2 regions of the Faecalibacterium sp. DFI.5.82 genome follow, and region 2 is predicted to be linked to the other one. Evidence: predicted binding sites of a transcription regulator. Region 2 holds the regulator's gene; the other holds the start of a gene.

Region 1 (4,389 bases), on a different contig from region 2:
GCGCAGAGTGGAAAGAACAGATCGAAGCTGATTTCCAGAAGCGGCATCATAGGTAAGGGAGGAAACAGCCATGTTAGGAGCAATCTTGGGTGACATCGTGGGCAGTCCCTATGAATTTGACCACAACAATTACAAGCACAAGGATTTTCCGCTGCTGAGCGAGAAATCGCACTTCACCGATGATACGGTCATGACCGTTGCGGTGGCACGGGGTTTGATTGCAGGTAAAGGCATCCCGGAGAGAACATTTGAAGAAACAAAGAGCGAGATGCGCATTTGGGGAGAAACATACCCTCATGCCGGTTACGGCGGGATGTTCCGCCGGTGGCTGCACGCAGAAAATCCGAAGCCCTATGGCAGTTTCGGCAACGGCTCGGCTATGCGTGTGTCGGCAGCGGGCTGGCTGTTCGATACGCTGGACAAAACGCTGGAAATGGCAAAAGTGACCGCTGAAGTTACCCACAACCACCCGGAGGGCATCAAAGGCGCGCAGGCCACGGCTGCAGTGATTTTTCTGGCCCGTACCGGCCACAGCAAGCCGGAAATCAAACAATATGTGGAGCAGACCTTCGGTTATGACCTGAACCGTACCTGCGATGAAATTCGGCCGACCTATCATCATGTGGAGACCTGTCAGGAAACTGTGCCGGAAGCAATCATTGCTTTTCTGGAAAGCGTCAGTTTTGAGGATGCACTTCGCAATGCGGTCTCTCTGGGCGGCGACAGCGACACCCTTGCCTGCATCACCGGCGGCATTGCCGAAGCTTTTTACGGGATGCCGCAGGAACTGCGGGACGAGACTTTGAAACGTCTGCCGGAGGATATCCGGGAAGGATATGAGTTGTTTCGGTGGAACATCGGCCAGAGATAAGACATTCGGAGAACCAAGGAGCAGAAACAACACACTCGTGATGTGAAGTATCTGCTCCTTGGTTTTTAATAAGACTCGATGAAGGGCGTCTTGCATCGTCCTGAAAAATCCGATATACTGAACCCAGAGAGTATATCGAATTTTTTGGGAAAAGGAGAGAACGGTATGGAACATCTTTATGAAAAGGCACTGGAAAGTGCGGAATATATCAAGACGCACACGAAAAAGCGCCCGAAGATCGCGGTGGTGCTGGGCTCCGGCCTTGGCAAGCTGACCGCGGACTTTACGGACACGGAAGAACTGTCCTACAAGGATATCCCCAACTTCCCGGTATCCACGGTGGCAGGACACAAAGGCGCATTGTTGGCTGGCAAACTGGGGGACACGGAAGTCTACGCCATGGAAGGCCGCTTCCATTTCTATGAGGGCTACTCCATGAAGGAAGTCTGCTACCCGTTCTATGTGTTCAAGCTGTTGGACGTGGAAAAGGTGGTGTTGACCAACGCCTGCGGCGGCATCAACCGGGAGTTTGCGCCGGGCACCCTGATGCTCATTACCGACTTCATCAACATGATGGGCACGAACCCCCTCATTGGCCCCAACGATGAGCGCTTCGGCCCCCGCTTCCCGGACATGACCGAACCTTACAGTCTGGAACTGCGGAACCTTGCCAAGCAGACCGCCGATGAACTGGGCATTGCCTACAAGGAGGGCGTTTACATGGGCTTTATGGGCCCTTGCTATGAAACGGCGGCTGAAATTCGCGCCTTTGCGGGGATGGGAGCCGATGCCGTGGGCATGAGCACCGTGCCGGAAACCATGGTCTGCAACTACATGGGCATGAAGGTGCTGGCCGTCAGCTGCATCACTAACATGGCCACCGGCATCCAGACGGTCAAGCATAGCCACGCCCGCGTGCTGGAGATCGCAAATCAGGCAGGCGATACCCTGTGCCGATGGCTGGGTGCGGTGATTCAGAAGATGGAAGGATAGGGTAATTCGGATGAGAGAAAACATCGTTTTTGATTATTTGCTGGCAAATGCCTGGGGGCTGCCGCTTTGCCGTGTGTCCGTGTCAGAAGATGGCTTCGTTCAATGTCAGGAGAACAGAGAAAATACACAAGGACTGCAACTGGAAAAGGCAGAAGTAGATAAAATCAAATCAATCGTTTCAGAACATGCGCATATATTGGATTATGACAGTAAAGAACTTGAGTCGCCAGATGTGTTTGATGGAGTTATGAATTTTTTTGATTTTGAGGCATCTGATGGACGAAAAGTGAACTTGATGGCTTTTAATATTGGCGAAGTGAAAACCCCTGGCATGAGCTTTTCAAAAGGTCTCCTGGAGAAAGGAGAACCGGACGAAATCGTCGTTCCGGTAAAAGCAATGGAGGTAGTAAAGACATTCGAGGAAATCGCTGCTACTCTGGTGGCGAATGGAGTGGATGCCAAATGCTTAAGGCTGACATATGCCTGAAAAACGCCTAAGATTACATGAAAGATTATCAGAAAATTATCTTTCTGTGAATTTTAGCACTCTTCTATTGACACTGCTAATGAACGGTGCTATAACAGTGGCGTGCTCAGGAGGAAGGGCAAAAGGAGAGCCGCAAGGCTCCCCGGAAAGCCCTTCTGAATGGACGCTTCAGATTTTTTGCCCCGACCCGAACGCCGGGATTGGAGGAATGATTTATGCTTATGCCGACTGTTTTCCATGAAAACCTGTTCGATGATTTCTTCGATCCGTTCTGGAATGACGCTGCACTGGAACGTATGATGAACCGTGAGGCTCGTGATACCTTTGGTAAGCGCGGTGCAAACATGATGAAGACCGATGTCAAACAGACGGACAACGGCTACGAAGTAGCGGTTGACCTGCCGGGCTGCAAGAAGGAAGACGTTCAGATGGATCTGAACGACGGCTACCTGACCATTCAGGCAGTGCGCAGCCACAGCAACGACGAAAAGGATCAGAAGGGTCGCTATGTGCGGCGCGAGACCTTCTCCGGCACCTGTGCACGCAGTTTCTACGTGGGCGATGTGAAGAAGGAAGACATCCATGCAAAGTTCGAGGATGGCGTCCTGCATGTTGAGCTGCCTGCTCCTCAGCAGACGAAGGCTTTGCCTGAGAACCCGAATCTGATTGAAATCGAGTAAAATGCCGGTCGTGTGTGCCAAGTCACACACGCACATAAGATGCCCCCGGAGAGCCGCAACAAGCCCTCCGGGGGCATTTTTGTTTCGCTATCTTTTCCGCAAGAGAAAAACATGGTATACTGAGAACAGCAACTCGGAATTTATGGAGGTACTTCACTATGGAATACAAACGCTTTGGCGGTAAGCTCCTTGTCCGCATCGACAAAGATGAGGAAGTCGGTGAAACAAATTTGATTTTAGGGGGACAAAGATGAGTGATGTAAAAGGAAAGACCGGCGCAGTCCTGAGGGAGACGGCAGTCCTGACCGGGGCGGTGGCGATCATTGCGACGGGCGTTTTCTTTTTTCTGGTGCCGAGCCATACATCCGTCAGCAGCATTTCCGGCCTTGGCATCGTGCTGTCCAATTTTGTGCCGCTGCCCTTGTCGGTCATTACGATGATCCTGAACGTCGTGCTTCTCATCATCGGGTTCTTTACCTGCGGCAGAGAATTTGGCGCAAAGACCGTATACACCAGTGTGCTGCTGCCGGTGTTTCTGGGGCTGTTTGAAAAGCTGTTCCCGGAGTTCGGCTCGATGACCGGCAGTCAGGAGCTGGACGTGCTGTGCTATATTCTGGTGGTCAGCATCGGGCTGAGTATTTTGTTCAACCGCAATGCATCCTCCGGCGGGCTGGATATCGTGGCAAAGATCATGAACAAGTACCTGCACATGGAATTGGGAAAAGCCATGTCTCTGTCGGGAATGTGTGTGGCGCTTTCCGCGGCCCTGGTCTACGATAAAAAGACCGTGGTGCTGAGTATCCTCGGTACTTACTTCAACGGCATCGTGCTGGACCATTTCATCTTTGATAGCAGCATCAAACGCCGCGTCTGCATCATCACCGAAAAAGAGGAGGCGCTGCGTCAGTTCATCCTCCATGACCTGCACAGCGGTGCGACCATGTACGAGGCCATCGGTGCGTACAATCTGGAAAAGCACAACGAGATCATTACCATCGTGGACAAGAGCGAATATCAGAAGCTGATGAACTTTATCAACCGGGAAGACCCCAAGGCTTTTGTTACCATTTACAATGTGTCCAGCATGCAGTATCAGCCCAAGATCTGATCGGCGGAGAGCTGCGTGGTATACTCAAGTCCGGAAATATCAAAGCGCATGGAGGTAAAAAGCATGCTGACCTATACCTATGTTTCAGAGGGGACGTTTGCAACGGTGTACAAAGGGAACATAATAAAAAACTTAATAATGGACTGCCAATCTTACACAAAGTACCGCCCAAACGAGACTACGGGCGGTATTTTTGTATCATGGCGGAGAAAGGAGGAACTTCCCACGGGGGCTTGACTGAAAAGTTGAG
Region 2 (4,389 bases):
AGAGTCCTCCAATCGGATCGAAGGAATCATCACGACCAATGCACGCCTGAAACAGCTGGTTGAAGATAAAACGACTCCACGTAACCGGGACGAAATGGAGATATTGGGATATCGGAATGTTTTAAATCTCATCCACGAGAACTATGCCTATATTCCGGTAGAGCCGGGGTACATCCTGCAACTGCACCGTGATCTGCTGAAATATACGAATTTGACCTATCGAGGACATTTTAAGACTACACCCAATGAGATCGATATGACCCTTCCCAGCGGGGAACGCCATGTGCTGTTCCGCCCGCTGGAACCATACGAGACACCGGGTGCTGTGGAGGCACTTTGCTGCACTTATCAGGATGTGCTGCACAGAGAACTCGTTGATCCCCTGCTTTTGATCCCCTGTTTTATCTTGGATTTTCTCTGTATCCATCCTTTCAATGATGGTAACGGCAGAATGAGCCGGCTGCTGACCCTTTTGATGCTGTATCAGAATGGATATGTTGTGGGGCAGTACATCAGCATTGAAAAAGCAATTGCAGAGACTAAGGATGAGTACTATGCAGCATTGGCGCAGGCTGATCAGCACTGGCATGAGGAGGAAAATGACCCGACACCGTTCATCAAATATATGCTGGCGGTGATCTGCTCCTGTTATCAGGATTTTGAGCAGCGGGTCGATCTGGTCGGCGGGGGACAGAAGCGCGTGACGGCGTACGAGCGAGTGCGCAGCTATGCGATGGAAAGGCTGGGAGCCTTTACAAAACAGGAGGCCGCAGAGGCCTGCCCGGGCTTTGGTACAAGCTCGATTGAAAGCGCGCTGAAAAAACTGACAGAGGAGGGCGTTCTGGAGAGGATCGGCGCGGGCAGAAAGACGCAGTATGTGCGCAGGTAAGGCTCCGGCCGGAGCTGAATGAATAATTCCCTTCCTGTTTCCACAGAATAACCATACTTCACAGAAATCTGGAAGCAAAACCGGAACATGGAAAGGAAGGGAACCTTATGAAAGCAACCGGCATCGTGCGCCGCATCGATGAGCTGGGGCGGGTGGTCATCCCCAAGGAGATCCGCCGCACCCAGCGCATCCGCAGGGGAGACCCGCTGGAGATCTTCACAACGGGGGACGGCGAGGTCATCTTCAAAAAGTATTCGCCCATGGGGGAACTGAGCGGGGTGACGGCCCAGTATGTGGATGTGCTGAGCAAGTGCTTTGCCCTGACGGCCTTTGTCTCAGACCGGGACCGCATTCTGGCGGCATCCGGTGCGGGCAGGCGGGATCTGGCAGACCGCAGCGTAAGCCAGCCGCTGGAAAAGCTGATGGACAGCCGCAAGCCCTACCAGAGCGATGGTAGCCCCGAAAAGGCATTGCTGCCCTGTGAGGGCTCGCCCCGGGCGCTGCTGTGCGCTGTGCCCATCATTGCGGCGGGGGATGTCACCGGCAGTGTGGGCCTGCTTACGGAGGACCGCACTGCCCAGCCCGATGCCGCCCAGCTCAAGGCGGTGAACGTGGCGGCGGCATTTCTGGCAAAGCAGATGGAGGAATGATCTATTATATAGGAGAGCCGCCGCAGGGCGGCTCTTTTTTGTGCGGCCTTTATGACAGAATTATGAATCTTTCAAAACTTTTCTGAGAAGCTATTGACAGCGCCGCAAAATTGGATATAATGGTCTTAGCACTCAGGAAGAAGGAGTGCTAAAGAAACGAAAAGCGAACGAAGGAGGCAGGCGCTATGACGATGGATGCACGCAAGCAGCGTGTCTTGCAGGCGATCGTTGCGCTGTATGGCCTCGAGGGCGAGCCCGTGGGCAGCAGTGTGCTGGCAAACTACTTTGATATGGCAGTTTCCAGTGCCACGCTGCGCAACGAGATGGCCGCGCTGACCAAGCTGGGTCTGCTGGAGCAGCCCCACACCAGCGCAGGCCGTGTCCCCAGTGCCAAGGGCTACCGTTATTATCTGGATCATCTTCTCACCGATGACCAGCCGCTGGACCGTGTGACCCGCGCCCGTGTGGATGCGGTGTTCGCAAGCCTCGACCACGAGCCGGAAAAGCTGGCACAGGGTGCCGCCAAGGCGCTGGCCGCCATCAGCGGCTGCACCGCCGCCGTCAGCACCCCCTGTGCTGAGGATCTCTGCATCGCCCACTACGAGGTGGTGCAGGTGGGCCGCAGCGCCGCAGCGGTGCTGGCTGTGACCACTGCCGGTTATGTCCGCACCCGTGTGGCGCGGGTCCGCACCGGTCTTTCCCGGGAAAATGCAGCGGCGCTTGCCGCCCTGCTCAACCGGAACCTGACCTTTGTGGCTCCTGTTGATCTGTCGCCCCGGCTCCTTGCAGAGCTGTGCAGCCAGATCAGCCCGGAGCTGGTGCCGGTGATCAGCGCCGCCGCCGCCATCCTGCAGGATTCCACCCAGCCCCATGTGTATCTGGGTGGTGAGCAGTACCTGCTGGACTGGCCCCAGCTGGACGGCAAGGTGGGCAGCATCCTGAGCCTGCTGAACGACGAAGAGCAGGCCGCCGCCCTCATTGCACCCCCGGCAGAGCAGAGCGAAAGCATCCTGCTGGGCGAGGATCTGGAACCTCAGATCCCCGGCCTGTGCATCGTGAGTGACCGGTATCTGGTGGGCGGAGGCCTCTGGGGCTCTGTGGCCCTCATCGGCCCCACCCGGATGCCCTTCCAGAAGCTGATGCCGCTGCTCCACACCTTTGCCGATCAGCTTGGCGAAGGAATGAGCGGCAAACGAAAAGATACCCCGCAGGCAGCCGCACCCCGGCGGACTGTGATCTATAAGGAGGACCTGGAATGAGCGAAGAAACAAAAAAGACCCCGCAGGCAGAAGAACCTGCCGTGGAGCCCAACACCGCCGAGCAGGCCGCCCCGGAAACTGCACCTGAGCAGGCAGCGGCTCCCGAGACGAACGCTGAAGCGGCAGACCCCAAGAAAAAGGATGGCTTCTTCAACAAGAAGGCCCGGGAGCTGGAGGCCGTGAAGGCAAAGCTGGACGCGGCTGAGAAGAATGCCAATCAGGCCAAGGATCAGCTGCTGCGGATGGCCGCCGAGTATGAGAATTACCGCAAGCGCTCCACCCGTGAGGCTGACCAGAAGTTCAACGACGGCGTGTCCTTTGCCGTGAACCAGATCATCCCCATTCTGGATACGCTGGAGATGGCGGCCAACGCCCCCACCACCGACGAGAATTACAAGAAGGGCGTGACCATGACGCTGGACAAAGCCGCCAAGGCGCTGAACGCCCTCCATGTGGAGGAGATCGAGGCGCTGGGCAAGCCCTTTGACCCCAACTTTATGAATGCCGTGCAGCAGATCCCCGCCCCCGATGGGCAGGAGAGCGGCACCGTGATCACGGTTTACCAGAAGGGCTACAAGCTGGGCGATAAGATCGTCCGCCATGCCACCGTTGTTGTGGCAGAGTGATTTTGCAAGACCCCGCAAGGGTTTTCAAATATAACATCCGCTTGGTAACATTTGAGCATCACATAAACAAAAAACGTTCTGAATTTGAGAGGAGCTTTCATTATGAGTAAGATCATTGGTATCGACCTTGGTACTACCAACAGCTGCGTGGCTGTTATGGAGGGCGGCGAGCCCGTTGTTATCGCAAACTCTGAGGGTGCACGCACCACCCCGTCTGTTGTCGGCTTCACCAAGACCGGCGACCGTCTGGTGGGTCAGGTCGCAAAGCGCCAGGCCATCACCAACCCTGAGAACACGGTGGCTTCCATCAAGCGTTATATGGGCACCGACCACAAGGTGACCCTGAACGGCAAGGAGTACACTCCCCAGCAGGTCAGCGCGATGATCCTGCAGAAGCTGAAGGCAGATGCTGAGGCTTATCTGGGCGAGACTGTCACCGATGCAGTCATCACCGTTCCTGCATACTTCAACGACAGCCAGCGTCAGGCAACCAAGGACGCAGGCACCATTGCCGGCCTGAACGTCAAGCGTATCATCAACGAGCCCACTGCCGCATCTCTGGCATACGGCATCGATAAGGAAGAGGACCAGAAGATCATGGTCTACGACCTGGGCGGCGGCACCTTCGATGTCTCCATCATCGAGATGGGCGACGGCGTGACCGAGGTTCTGGCCACCAACGGTGATACCCACCTGGGCGGCGATGACTTCGACCAGCGCATCATCGACTGGATGGCAGATGCGTTCCAGAACGAGAACGGCATCGACCTGCGCAAGGATAAGATGGCCGCACAGCGCTTGAAGGAAGCTGCTGAGAAGGCAAAGATCGAGCTGTCCAGCGCAATGAGCAGCCAGATCAACCTGCCCTTCATCACTGCCGACGCTACCGGCCCCAAGCATCTGGATATGACCCTGACCCGCGCAAAGTTCAATGAGCTGACCGCTGATCTGGTTGACCGCACCAT

The links. The regulator HrcA, encoded in region 2, represses chaperone genes, less so after heat shock. The targets are predictions, from matches to a motif close to TGTTAGCACTCNNNNNNNNNGAGTGCTAACA.
Region 1: P0G09_RS01365 (Hsp20/alpha crystallin family protein) is a predicted target of HrcA. The motif match lies at 2,403-2,433, and genes of this name have one in related genera.

Annotation. Positions count from the first base shown of each region.
Region 1 is NZ_JARFIS010000001.1:254,924-259,312, forward strand. It holds gene P0G09_RS01345 (vWA domain-containing protein) at 1-56, shown strand, start outside; gene P0G09_RS01350 (ADP-ribosylglycohydrolase family protein) at 71-871, shown strand; gene P0G09_RS01355 (purine-nucleoside phosphorylase) at 1,037-1,864, shown strand; gene P0G09_RS01360 (hypothetical protein) at 1,875-2,351, shown strand; gene P0G09_RS01365 (Hsp20/alpha crystallin family protein) at 2,567-3,031, shown strand; gene P0G09_RS01370 (YitT family protein) at 3,282-4,139, shown strand; gene P0G09_RS01375 (hypothetical protein) at 4,203-4,376, shown strand.
Region 2 is NZ_JARFIS010000010.1:49,003-53,391, reverse strand. It holds gene P0G09_RS12100 (Fic family protein) at 1-889, shown strand, start outside; gene P0G09_RS12095 (stage V sporulation T C-terminal domain-containing protein) at 997-1,539, shown strand; gene hrcA (heat-inducible transcriptional repressor HrcA) at 1,725-2,798, shown strand; gene grpE (nucleotide exchange factor GrpE) at 2,795-3,424, shown strand; gene dnaK (molecular chaperone DnaK) at 3,527-4,389, shown strand, end outside.